One region of the Geotalea daltonii FRC-32 genome, then DNA from elsewhere that is predicted to be linked to it. Evidence: riboswitches for the same ligand, from Rfam matches in the RefSeq annotation. Region 1 holds a riboswitch; each other region holds the start of a gene.
What was found. A riboswitch is a leader RNA that binds a small molecule or an ion and turns the genes downstream of it on or off. The one in region 1 is predicted to bind S-adenosylmethionine.
Positions count from the first base shown of each region.

Region 2: linked by a shared signal. The riboswitch ahead of metX (homoserine O-acetyltransferase MetX) and the one ahead of GEOB_RS03960 (O-acetylhomoserine aminocarboxypropyltransferase/cysteine synthase family protein) in region 1 are both predicted to bind S-adenosylmethionine.
Region 3: linked by a shared signal. The riboswitch ahead of GEOB_RS07030 (trans-sulfuration enzyme family protein) and the one ahead of GEOB_RS03960 (O-acetylhomoserine aminocarboxypropyltransferase/cysteine synthase family protein) in region 1 are both predicted to bind S-adenosylmethionine.

Region 1 is NC_011979.1:863,342-867,760, forward strand. It holds gene GEOB_RS03950 (branched-chain amino acid aminotransferase) at 1-428, opposite strand, end outside; gene rpoH (RNA polymerase sigma factor RpoH) at 662-1,513, shown strand; SAM riboswitch class I at 1,701-1,811, shown strand; gene GEOB_RS03960 (O-acetylhomoserine aminocarboxypropyltransferase/cysteine synthase family protein) at 1,881-3,134, shown strand; gene thiS (sulfur carrier protein ThiS) at 3,150-3,365, shown strand; gene GEOB_RS03970 (HesA/MoeB/ThiF family protein) at 3,365-4,174, shown strand; gene GEOB_RS03975 (M67 family metallopeptidase) at 4,250-4,419, shown strand, end outside.
Region 2 is NC_011979.1:1,541,449-1,545,867, forward strand. It holds gene recC (exodeoxyribonuclease V subunit gamma) at 1-1,088, opposite strand, end outside; gene metX (homoserine O-acetyltransferase MetX) at 1,116-2,219, opposite strand; SAM riboswitch class I at 2,296-2,404, opposite strand; gene GEOB_RS20285 (hypothetical protein) at 2,468-2,638, opposite strand; gene GEOB_RS06940 (TIGR02757 family protein) at 2,654-3,517, opposite strand; gene GEOB_RS06945 (pyridoxamine 5'-phosphate oxidase family protein) at 3,619-3,990, shown strand; gene dtd (D-aminoacyl-tRNA deacylase) at 3,996-4,419, opposite strand, start outside.
Region 3 is NC_011979.1:1,557,536-1,561,954, forward strand. It holds gene GEOB_RS07015 (PilZ domain-containing protein) at 1-253, shown strand, start outside; gene GEOB_RS07020 (OmpA/MotB family protein) at 413-1,276, shown strand; gene GEOB_RS07025 (Smr/MutS family protein) at 1,342-2,037, shown strand; SAM riboswitch class I at 2,130-2,233, shown strand; gene GEOB_RS07030 (trans-sulfuration enzyme family protein) at 2,345-3,499, shown strand; gene GEOB_RS07035 (trans-sulfuration enzyme family protein) at 3,496-4,419, shown strand, end outside.

The DNA of each region.
Region 1 (4,419 bases):
ATCATGGCCGGTCTGATGTAGAGGGATGTCCCATCGGCGGAAGGCACCCAGTCCTTTTCCAGCTGTACCAGTTCCTTGATCCCCTGCAGGAAGAGCTCTTCCGGGACCTGGGGCATGCAGAGCCGGTCAGCAGAGACATTGAAACGCCGGGCATTCATTTCCGGCCGGAACAGGGCGATGCTGCCGTCGGACCAGCGGTAGGCCTTCAATCCTTCGAAAATCTCCTGCGCATAATGAAACACCAGGCAAGACGGGTCGAGGACAAAAGGGGCATAGGGTTCAATCCGGGCATCGACCCAGCCCTTGCCGCCTTTCCATTCCACCATCAGCATGCGGTCGGTAAAAATCTTGCCAAAACCGAGCTGCGACTCATCTGCTATCTTTGTCTTTCTTTTCTCTTCGGGAAGAGAAACCTTCTTGATTTCCATCTGCTTGAACCTCCGGTTTACCGGCGCCATGCGTCGTTATTAATGTCCTAATCATGTATCATATATGTCATTGCCCGGCAAGGTTTTTAGAACCATTTGCCCACCTGTAATGCTTGCTGCGTACTTCTTTTAAATCTTTTGCCTATTGATTTTTCTTCCGGCTGTTGTTAAATTATTAGCACTCGATTCTGAAGAGTGCTAAAGATGCTGGCCCTGCATTCAGGAGGATTCAAATGAACTATTCAATGCCTGTCGTAGTCGATAATCTGAGTCTCTACCTTGCTGAAATCAAGCGTTTTCCGGTCCTTTCTCCTGAGGAGGAGCATGAATGCGCAGTCAGGTTCTATGAAAAGAAGGACCTGGAAGCGGCGCACAAACTGATCACCTCAAATCTCCGCTTTGTGGTGAAGATTGCCGGCGAATATCGCGCCTACGGCATGAAGATGCTGGACCTGATCCAGGAAGGCAATGTGGGGCTGATGATGGCTGTGCGCAAGTTCAATCCGCACAAGGGCTTTCGACTCATTTCCTACGCCGTCTGGTGGATCCGCGCTTATATCCAGAATCACATCATCTCTGCCTGGAGCCTTTTGAAGATCGGCACCACCCAAGCGCAAAGGAAGCTGTTTTTTAAGCTGAACCAGGCTAAAAGTGCCATCAGGAATATGACTGGTGGCGGCGAAGATTTTCAGGCGACAGCCGAAGCCCTCGATGTGAAGGAAACGGAAGTGGCGGAAATGGACCAGCGGATGCGGGGAGATTTTTTTCTCGACGCCCAGGTGATTACCGGAGAAGGGTTGACCATGCTGGAGAGCCTCCCCGACGAGCGGCGCAATCAGGAGGAGCTTCTGGCTGAAGCACAGGAGAGCGCTCTCCTGGAGAAGCAGGTCGCCTCAGCCTTGACCTGCCTCAATGAGAAGGAGCGCTATGTCATCGAACAGAGGGTTTCTGCCGAGAGTCCCCTGACGCTCCAGGAGATTGCCGATCATTTTTCCATCTCCCGGGAAAGGGTAAGGCAGATCGAGGAAGGAGCCCTGAAAAAAATGAAGCAGGCACTGCTGCCCTTGGTAACGCAGACGGTTTAGAATTAAATCCGGTTGCAGTTATAAAAGGCGATCTCTTAGGGGTCGCCTTTTTTAATGGCTGAATTAATGTTGACTAAATGAATGTAAAAAGGGATTTTTATTTAATAGTAAAAAAGTGCAGTAATACGCAAAAATTAACTTTACAATTTAGTTAAAGTACCATAGAGTCATATCAAAATTTCAACCTTCTTTATCGAGAGTGGTGGAGGGAAAGGCCCTGCGAAACCACAGCAACCTGTGCATTTTTTATTGCAACGGGTGCTAATTCCTGCCGATAAGTAACCGGCGAAGATGAGGTGGGTGCTTGGCGAAAATCTCGCACGAAGCCCCTGCTAACCCAAAGGGGCTTTTTTTGTAAGGGGAGAGTATGACAGACAAGGCCAGAACATACGGATTTGAAACATTGCTGATCCATGGAGGTCTGGAGCCGGGACCGGCCGGAGCAACCACCGTGCCTATCGTTCAGTCCTCTTCCTTTGCCCATGCCACGGCTGAGGACCTGGAGGATATCTTTCGCGGCCGAAAGATCGGCCAGGTATATACCCGGGTCGGCAATCCGACGACGGAAAGCCTGGAGAAGCGACTGGCGGTCCTGGAAGGGGGGCAATCGGCAGTCGCCACTGCTTCGGGCATGGCTGCCATTACCACAGCGGTCATGGCCATCGTCCGGGCAGGTGATGAAATCCTTTCCTCCTCATCACTCTTTGGCGGCACTTTTTCCCTGTTCCGCGATACCCTGTCTGCCTACGGCATCACCACCCGCTTTGTGGATCCCACTGATTTAGAGGCAGTAAAAGCGGGTATAAACGAAAAAACCCGCCTCATTTTTCTGGAAACGATCGGCAATCCAAAAATGGATGTGCCAGATATCCCAGCAGTTGCCCAACTTGCCAGGGAAGCAGGTATCCCGCTCATGGTGGATGCAACGGTGACTACTCCCTATCTGGCCACGGGAAAGGATCTGGGAGCGGATATCGTTGTTCATTCGACGAGCAAGTTCATCAACGGCACCGGCAGTGCCATCGGTGGCGCCATTATCGATGTCGGCCGGTTCAACTGGCAGAGCGCTAAATTTCCACACTTTGAGCTGTTCTTCAAAAAATATCGCGGCTTTGCCTTTACCGCCAGGGTAAGAAAGTTGATCCATAAGGATTTTGGCGCCTGTGCTGCTCCCATGAACTCATTCCTCTTGTCGGAAGGAATCGAGACCCTGGCCTTGCGCATGGAGCGTCACTGCAGCAACGCCCTGAAGCTGGCCCAATTCCTCCAGTTACAGCCAAAGGTTGCCTGGGTGAATTATCCGGGCCTTGCCGACAACCCTTACCACCAAGCGGCGAAAAAGTTATATGGGGACAGATTCGGTGGAGTTCTGACCTTCGGTCTGGCCGACAAGGTGGCTGCTTTCAGTTTTATCAACGGGGTAAGGCTGGCGCGGAATCTGGCCAATATAGGCGACGCAAAGACACTGGTCATCCATCCCGCGAGCACCATCTGTGCCGACTTCGGCCCGGAGGAAAAGGGGCTGATGGGGGTGGGTGAAGAGATGGTGCGGGTGTCGACGGGCATTGAAAACATAAATGACATTATCGAGGATTTTCGGTTATCCTTGGACCAATTGTAAAGAAGGAGATGAGAGATGAATCTGACGGTAAACGGCAAAGCGGCAACAATAGCGGGCAAGGATAATCTGGACGTCAATGCTCTGTTGGTGGAACTGAAGGTGGAGCAGCCCGACTACGTGACGGTGGAGCTGAATGGCGACATCCTGGAGCGTGACAATTTCGGCCAGACCATGGTCAAGGACGGCGACACGGTGGAATTCCTCTATTTCATGGGTGGAGGGAACCTCTAATGCTGACAGAAGACCAGATAGCCCGCTATTCCCGCCACATCATCCTCAAGGAAGTTGGCGGCAAGGGGCAGAAAAAATTGTTTGACGGCAAGGTGATGATCATCGGCGCCGGTGGCCTAGGCTCCCCCATTGCCCTCTATCTGGCGGCGGCCGGGGTCGGCACCATCGGCATTGCCGATGCCGATGTGGTCGATCTTTCCAACCTGCAGCGCCAGGTGATACACCAGACCAAGGATGTGGGGATCGCCAAGGTGCTATCCGCCAAGGAAAAGATGCAGGCCATCAATCCCGAACTCACGGTCAACACTTACGAGGAATGGATCAGCGCCGCCAATATCACCGACATCATCAAGGACTATGATTTCGTCATCGACGGCACCGACAACTTCGCTGCCAAGTTTCTTATCAATGATGCCTGTGTGCTGGCCGGTAAGCCCTATTCCCACGGCGGCATTCTCCAGTTCGACGGCCAGACCATCACTATCGAGCCGGGTAAGTCGGCCTGCTACCGTTGCATCTTTCCTACGCCGCCGCCCAAAGACGCCATTCCCACCTGTTCCACGGCGGGGGTTATCGGGGTGCTGCCGGGGGTGATCGGCACCATTCAGGCTACCGAGGCAATTAAGTTCCTGCTGGGCAAGGGAGAGCTTTTGACCGGGCGACTACTTACCTACAGTGCTCTGCGGATGAGATTCCGCGAGGTGCCCATCAAGAAGAATGGCAAATGTCCCATCTGCGGTGACAACCCCACCATTACCCAGGTGGTGGACGAACTTGACGCACTGAATGTGTGCGACCTGGAAAAATGAGCAGCTTCCGCACCTGCACAATATTGCCGAATTGATATGTGAAATCTGCCGATAATGTTTTTTGAAAGGTCATTCATGCTTAAAATCCCCAAAGTAATCCATGACGATATCATCGCCCATGCCAGGGCGGGGTTTCCCCTTGAAGTATGCGGCATCCTCGGTGGCACTGCAGGGACGGTTTCCGTTATCTACCGGATGACCAACACCGATCAGAGCAATGAACACTTCATGATGAACCCCAAGGA
Region 2 (4,419 bases), 680 kb from region 1:
GATGGATCCTGATCAAGTCGGTGGAGCAGCTGGTCGTAGAGCACCTCTACTTCGCGCATTGGGCTGTGGCAGGAGTGGATGCGCAGGGAATCATCCGTGCAGGAGACGATACTCTTCTGTTCACTGCGCCGGTCCCGCAGGTCTAGTATATCCCCTTGTATGGCGTGGAGCAGGCAGTTTCCGTCCGGCTCCATAAAAGATTCCTCAGGGGCAACTTCTCCGCAGTCGTTGATCAGAGTCTCGAAGAAGTCCCTTCCGGTGCGGCCGAAAGAGGCGAGCAATGGATTGCCGGTCTCGAAATAGTCCGCTCCGCCGCTGAAATCGAATTCCTGTTGGCCGATCCTGGGCAGCGTCCTCTCCGGTACGATCTTGCCCCAATACTGGCGGCATGGATTGAGGAGGAATAGGTTGACTTCGGTGTGCCGGGCGATGGCGGTGAGGACCTCCAGGTGAAAGGGTGGAAGGGTGGGGATACCGATTAGTGAGATACGCTGGGGAAGATCGACGGGTTTTTGTTTCCCGCGGCCCAGTTGGCGGCGAAACTGCATCAGCAGGGACGCCCGGTGGTGGGAGCTGTTTTTGACCAGTTCCCGCCACAATGACGCCTGCCAGCCGTCAGCTGCTCCATTCTCCCAGGAGGCCAGCAAGTCAGACCGATAAATAGTGTATTGATCGTAGGTATCGGCAATGACGCCTGCCAGCTGCAGGCGTTTCAGTCCGGCAGGGTCCTCGGCCAGATAGGCGGCCAGGGGTTGAAAATCGGCCTGTTCCAGATAGCCGGGTAACACCTCCATGATGCGCCAGGTGAGCACATCTGGATGGAAGGAAGATATTTCGGGGGGGGCGGTAAGGTTGGGAATGACGCTGGTGAAAAGCTGATCGATGAGGGCATTGGGAAAAGGAAACTCGGCATTGGCCCACACCCCCAGGTTCTTTGCCAGTTCCATGGCCAGCCAGCGTTGCATTCCCTTGCTCTGGACAACGATGATCTCCGGAACGAAGACGGAAGCAAGGGGCCTCTTCACCACTGAGGCCAGTTCCTCGACGAGGACTTCCATACGGTTGCTGGTAATTACTCTCAGCGCCATCGGCGGACCTCTGCAGAGAATGGCCTGTTATGCACCGGCTTTTTTCAGGAAATCCCTGACCATGGGGGTGAATGTTTCATGCTCAAGGAGGAAGGCGTCATGGCCATAAGCCGAATTGATCAGGTGGTATTCCACCGGTTTGCCGAGTTTTTTCAGCATTCTGACCATTTCCTCCGTCTGGGGAGGGGGATAGAGCCAGTCGGAGGAGAAGGCGAAGAACTGCATGGGGGCCTTGACTTGGGCAAAGGCTTCTTCCAGTGATTCATAGCCCCAGGCCACGTCGTAAAGGTCAAGGGCTTTGGCCAGGTAGAGAAAGGCGTTGGTGTCGAAACGGTCGACAAAGTTGTAGCCGTTGTAGTTCAGGTAGCGCTCCACCTCGAACTGGCCGAAGAAGTCGAACTGGCCGTCCTTGGCGGAAAAACGCCGGCCGAACTTGGCGGTCATGGATTCATCGGAGAGGAAGGTGATGTGGCCGATGCCCCGTGCAAGGGCCAGGCCGTCCCGTGGATTTTTGCGGTATTCCCCCTTTTTCCAGGTGGGATCGTTGAATATGGCCCAGCGGGCTACGGCATTGAGACTGATGGCCTGTGCCGACGGGCGCGGCGTGGTGGCGAGGATGACGGCCGAGGCAATGCGGTCCGGGAACTGGGTTGCCCACTCCAGTGCCTGCATTCCCCCCATGCTTCCCCCCATTACCGCATGAAGGCGCTCAATGCCCAGATGGTCGATGAGCAGCGCCTGGGCACGTACCATGTCGCGGACGGTAATGACCGGGAAGGTCAGGGCGTACTTTTTTCCGGTCTTGGGGTTTATGGATGCAGGACCGGTGGAGCCGAAGCAGGAGCCGATCACATTGGAGCAGATAACAAAGTAGCGGTTGGTATCCAGCAGTTTGCCGGGGCCGACAATTTCATTCCACCATCCCGGTTTCTGCTCACTCTCGCAGTATCTGCCTGCCAGGTGGGCACTGCCGGTCCATGCATGGGTAACCATGATGGCGTTTGAGCGATCGGCATTAAGGATGCCGTAAGTTTCATAGGCAATGGTGATCGGCCCGAGGATGCGGCCGCTTTCCAGGCGGAGGTCAGTTTGGAAGGTGATAGATTTTTCTTCAACTATGCCGACTGTCATAACATGCCTTTTGTATGGAAAAAGCCCCTTCCGGATAACGAGAAGGGGCTTTGGTGTTGATCGATCTAAAGCGCCTCTCTCATCTTTACCCAATGGGCAGGATTTAGCACCTGACGCCGTCCTTTCGGATCAACCGGTTGCTGTGGTTTCACAGGGCCTTTTCCCTCCACCACTCTTGATAAGCAGGTCTGCATATTCAATTGTAGGGCAAAGGATAAGGGAGCGGCTTTCTTTTGTCAACGGCAAATTTACAGCTGATTGCGGTACTTGACGAGCAGAAAGAGGCAGGCCACGCCTCCCGCGGCCATGGCAAGGTCCCGCAGCCAGGGGACCGGCTTGTCCAAGCCGGAGTAAATGATCGGGTCAAGAAATGCGGAGATGAGCAGCCCTGTGCCTCCCCAGGTGAGAAGTTTCTTCATCGGTTCATGCTCCTTTCAAGCCGTCTCTTCCGAAGGGTCGCACACTTCCCTGATCGGGCAGGACAGGCATTTGGTCAGATTCTTGCCGTTGCAGCCTTCGGAGATTCCCAGATGGCAAAGGCTGAAATCGTATTTGACCGGATCGTCGGGATCGAGCTTCTTCAACGCGGCGGTGATTTCCCTTGCCATTCGCCAGTCTGCCTGCTTGCGACTGGTGAAGCCGAGAAAACGGCCGATGCGCTGGATGTGGGCATCTACCGGGATCACCAGTTGGGCCGGTGAGACTTTTTTCCACAGTCCGAGATCAATGCCGTCCGCTGGCCGGACCATCCAGCGCAGATACATGCAGAGCCTTTTGCAGGCGCTTCCGGAGGCGGGAGAGGGGAAGAAAAAACGGAAATAAGAATCAGCCGGGATAGTTGACGAACCGAAGACCGGGGAGAAATCCATTGCCTGAATATTTTCGGTGAACAGGGTCAGGGATTCGGTGATGTCTTCGGCGGCAGCATCGTGGCAACTGAGGAAATATTCGCCGATGGAGTCGGCTTCGTCGATCATCAGTTGGCAGGCCAGCAGCAAGGCGCAGAGATCCCGACCATCGTTGAAGCGATGTTTAAAACCGGCGAATAGTTGGAGGGCTGCGGCAGGTTCTAACTCTTCTACAAACTTCCGGGGTGAATGTCCCATTTTACTGAAGATGGATTCCAGGTTTCTCAGGATTATTTTGACGTTGCCATAAGCGAAGGCAGCGGCGATAAAGCCGGCTATTTCCTGGTCTGCAGGGAGAATGTAGCGGTGACAGAAGGATAGAGGGTCGTTCGCCAGATGAACGGTAGATCTGTCGGCATAAAGGGATTCAAGAAGTTGTTTCAACTGCATCTGCAAACCATTGCTACCTCAGTGGGTGGACAATCCTCGCGGGAATGATAGATTAACATAGAGAAATAACCGCTGGAAGCAAAAAGGAGGAAAGAGAAATTATGAAACTTGCAGAGCTTTTTCCTGAGGAGGGGCGCGGTGTCATCGCTACAGCAGATGCTTCCGGGCAGGTAAATACGGCGGTCTATGCCATACCACACGTCATCGATGAAGAAACCGTGGCCTGGGGGATGACTCAGGGGCGGACTTACGACAATCTACTGGCCAATCCCAATGCATCCTATCTTTACCTGGCTCCCTCACGCGGAGGCAATGGCTGGCGCCTTACCCTGCAGCTGAAGGATTTTCAGGATTCAGGCCAAATGCTTGATGAAATACGGGCGCATACCTCACGGATTGTTTCGACACAGGCCGGTGAGGCTGTCCGGTACGTGGCACGGTTCAAGGTAACGGAGATCCGGCCTCTTGTTTGAATCATTCAGGGTTCTCTTTTCGGCGTCTCCAGAATGAAGGTAACCGGGCCGTCGTTGATGAGAGAGACCTTCATATCTGCCTGGAATATCCCTGACTGGACAGGAATTCCCATTTCCCATATCTTGCCGTTGAAATACTGATACAGGTGATTGGCGTCCTCCGGTGGCGCCGCCGTGTCGAAGGAGGGACGTCGCCCCTTGCTGCAGTTGCCGGCCAAGGTGAACTGGGAAACGGATAGCAGTTCACCTTTGATATCCATGAGCGACAGGTTCATTTTGCCCCCATCATCCTCGAATATGCGCAGGTTGACAATTTTTTCCGCAAGCCAGTCCGCATTCCGGGTCTCATCCCCCTTTTCAACGCCGAGGAGGACCAGGACGCCCCTCTCGATGCTGCCGACCTTCTTGCCGTCAACTCTTACGGTTGCT
Region 3 (4,419 bases), 690 kb from region 1:
ATTATTTGTCAAGACCACTCAGGTCATTGCCGTAAATGAACCGGTAAAGGTCAGCATAAACTTCAAGGGGTCTGAGGAGAAATTTTCCTTTACCATTCCGGCGACAGTTGTACGCAGGACTGATACCGGTATTGGCCTCAGTTTCAAAAGGATCGACATGGATTCGGTGCTCTGTGAAAAACGTGCCACAGATGGCCAAGAGGAAGCGGACGCTCTTAAGGAGTTTGTCGACGACGCGGATACATCTTCTTGATATTTTGAGAAACCTGCCGGGAGATGCCGGTTCTCCTGGTGGCATCTTGTCTCTGGGGTCAGTTCATTTGCCAACTGGTGCTTTATATCAATTGTCCATGGCTGCATGTTTTTGCGTAGAGGGTGGTTGACTGTCACCCATAAAAGGAGGAGGTTGATCATGTTGAGAAGAGTCTGCTTGATGGTAACGGTGTCGCTGCTTTCTCTCTGTCTGTCAGGTTGCCTGGTGGGCGAGGGCAAATATCTGAAGAAGGTGGAAGAGGCGGAATCGCTGAACAAGAGCCTGACATCGCTGCAGCAGCAATACGATGCCCTGTCGGCAGAAAATGAGATATTGAAGTCATCGGTGAGCAAGCTGACGAAGGATTTGGCTGCAGCCAACAAGGACAAGGAAAAACTTGCAGCCGATAACAAGGAACTGGACAAGGTGCTCAAGGCCAAATCGGATACCTTGTCAAAGAATATATCAGAGCTGAGGCAGAAGGTGACCGACCTGGAGACTGAGAATGCCAGGCTGAAGGACGAGATAGCAAACCTGAAGAAAGCAAAGGAAGAAGAGGTACAGAAAACCAGCAAGACATATGAGGATCTGCTGGAAAAAATGAAGAGTGAGATTTCCCAGGGTCAGGTGACCATCTCTGAGCTCAAGGGGAAGCTGACCGTCAATATGGTGGACGCTGTTCTCTTTGACTCCGGAAAGGCAGAAATCAAGCCGGAAGGACTCATTGTCCTGCAGAAGGTAATCGATATCCTGAAAAACATCAAGGACAAGTCTATCCGCATCGAGGGCCATACGGACAATGACCAGATAGGCGGTGCCCTGGCGAAAAAATACCAGACCAATTGGGAACTTTCCGCCGCTCGTGCCATAAATGTAACCCGTTATCTGCAGCAACAGGGCATTGATCCGCTCAACCTGTCGGCTATTGCCTACGGGGAATTCAAACCGGTTGCCGCCAATGATTCCCGTGAAGGTAAAGCAAAGAACAGGCGGATCGAGATCATCCTTGTACCAAAGGAGTAGGTGCACCTGCATTGTGAAAATAACTGAAAGGATAAGGGCCCGTCTTCGGCTCCCTCTGCAACTGGATGAAAAAAGAAAAAAAGCAGCCTTTGCCGAAAGAAGGAAACTTCTCCCATAACCCCTTCAAATCACTGAAAGGCATCGAGGCGAAACCAGCCACTGACTCCAAAAAGCCGGTGTCTCCTCCGCCAGCAACTGAACCACCGCCTGCCGTTGACGATGATCTGACTCTGTTTCTCCGTGAAGTGGCCGATGTGCGGAGAATGGACGAAAATACAAAGACTTCAGGTAAAGCTGTTCCATCGAAACCGCCAGTTGTACAGCGGATTGACGATAGCGAAAGGAAGGTCTTTCTCAAGGCGTTGGAAAAGCTGGAAATGGATGTGGTCTTTCAGGATGAGTTGCCCGATGATGTGGAACCCCTGCGGCCCTTGAACCAAAACAGGCTGCGGCAGCTCAGGCGTGGGACGATCCGCATCGACTTTCAGCTGGATCTTCATGGCCTGACCAGGGATGAGGCAGTGGAAAGCTTGGCTCGATTCGTGACAGGCGCCTATAATCGCGCACAGAAGGCAGTCCTGGTTATTACCGGAAAAGGAAACAACTCTTCCGGCGAGCCCGTGTTGCAAGCGGCTGTTGCCGGCTGGCTGCGCGACAAGGGAAAGGAAATGGTCGCCGAATTCGCCCCGGCCCCTCGGCAGATGGGGGGGAGCGGCGCCTTTGTCGTCTTTTTGAAGGACAAGGTTCGGGTCCAGAAATAAAGCAAAAAATACATTGACACAAGACTATCACATTGATAGTGTATCAGTACGCTTTGTTGCAAGTGAATTAGTAAACAAACAACCGAATAACATTCTTATCAAGAGCGACTGAGGGACCGGCCCTGTGACGTCGCGGCAACCCCCTGCAAAGGGAAGGTGCCAAATCCTGCGAAACTTAGGTTTCGGGAGATAAGGAAGAGAAGAACATCACCAGAATCCTCTTCCTGCCCCGGAAGGGGATTTTTTCATTGCGGCAGATAAATTACGGTTCTCCGCACTGGTGAATAAATTAAATGGGGGTGACGCGATGCACATTTCGACAGAGGCAGTACAGATTGGGCTGGATTGGGATTCAAGGACGGGGGCGGTTACCGTTCCCATTTATCAGACTGCAACTTTCAGGCATCCCGGACTGGGGCAGAGTACCGGCTATGACTACAGCCGCTCGGGCAATCCGACCAGGCAGGCATTGGAAGAGGGCATTGCCCGTCTCGATGGGGGGGCGAGGGGTTTTGCCTATGCCTCGGGGATGGCAGCGATAACTAACCTGCTCATGCTGTTTCAGCGTGGCGACCACCTGATCGTCACAGAGGACCTGTACGGCGGCACTTACCGACTCTTCGAGCAGATCTTCCACCAGTACGGCCTGGAGTTCACCTATGTGGATACTTCCTCCCTGGACGAGGTGGCGGCAGCTCTTAAGCCCAATACCAAGGCACTCTTCGTTGAATCTCTGACCAATCCGCTGCTGAAGGTGGCGGACATTAGGGCTTTGAGCAACCTCTGCCGGGAGCGGCAGCTGCTCTGCATCGTCGACAATACTTTTCTGACGCCATACCTGCTCCGGCCACTGGACCTTGGGGCGGACATCACCGTTTACAGCGCCTCCAAATACCTGGCAGGTCATAATGACACCATTGCCGGTCTCGTTGTGGCGAAAGATCCCCAGCTCGCTGAGCGCATTTATTTCCTGCAGAACTCGGTCGGTGCCGTGCTGGGACCCCAGGATTCATGGCTGGTGATCCGCGGCATGAAAACTCTGAGCGTCAGGATGGACCGGCAGCAGGAAAATGCAGCTGCCCTGGCATCCTGGCTGGAGGGACACCCAACGGTGGCAAAAGTTCATTATCCGGGGCTTGCAGGACATGCAGGTCATGATCTATTGAAAGGCCAGGCTCGAGGATTCGGCGCCATGATAGCCTTCGAGGTAACCGATCCGGCATTGGTGGAGACGCTGCTGCTCAAGACGCGTTTGATCTCCTTTGCGGAAAGCCTTGGCGGGGTGGAGACCTTGATCACCTTCCCCGAGTTGCAGACCCATGCCGATATAAAGGCCGAGATAAGAGCCAGGTTGGGCATCAATAATGTACTGTTGCGGCTGTCGGTGGGAATCGAAGATGTCAACGATCTCATTGCAGATCTGGAACAGGCCTTTGCACAGGAAGAAAAGGGGGAAGCATGAAGTTCGGCACGCAGATCATTCACAACAAGCATAGCATCGATCCATACGCAAAGGGGCTGTCGGTGCCTATCTACCAAGTCTCCACCTTCGCCCAGGAGTCTGTTGACCATTTCGGCAAGTACGACTATGCCCGCTCGGGCAACCCCACCCGGGATGCACTGGAGGAGACGGTGGCGCTACTGGAAAACGGCAGCCACGGCTTTGCCTTCGCCTCGGGGATGGCGGCTATCTCCTCGGTGCTATTGCTCTTTTCCCCCGGCGACCATCTGGTCGTCTGCGAAGATGTCTACGGCGGCGCCTTCAGGGTACTGACCACCCTTTTCACGCGCTTGGGCATCCAATCGACTTTCGTGGATGCCACTGATCCGGCGAGAATTGCCGAAGCCATCACTCCCGCCACCAAAGCCATCTACCTGGAAACGCCTTCAAATCCACTGCTGAAGATTACAGACCTCCGGGCTGCTGTGGATCTGGCCAAGGAGCGAGGCCTGCTCACCCTGGTGGATAATACCTTCATGACTCCTTACCTGCAGAGGCCCTTGGATCTGGGCTGTGACATCGTCCTCCACAGTGGCACCAAATTTCTAAACGGCCACAGCGACGTCATCTGCGGTTTTGCCGTGGTGAAGGACGAAGGGCTTGGCAAGCAAATCAAGTTCATCCAGAACGCCTTCGGTGCGATACTCGGCCCACAGGATTGCTGGCTGGTGCTGCGCGGTCTGAAAACTCTGCGGGTCAGGATGGATGAGAGCCAGAAGAGCGCATTCAGCGTGGCCAATTGGCTGACCCAGCAGCGACGGGTGACGGAAGTTTTTTATCCCGGCCTGGAACAGCACCCGGGGTATGGGGTGCACAAGTCCCAGTCGGCGGGGCCGGGGGCGGTGTTGTCCTTCAAACTGGAAACGGTGGAACTGACCCAC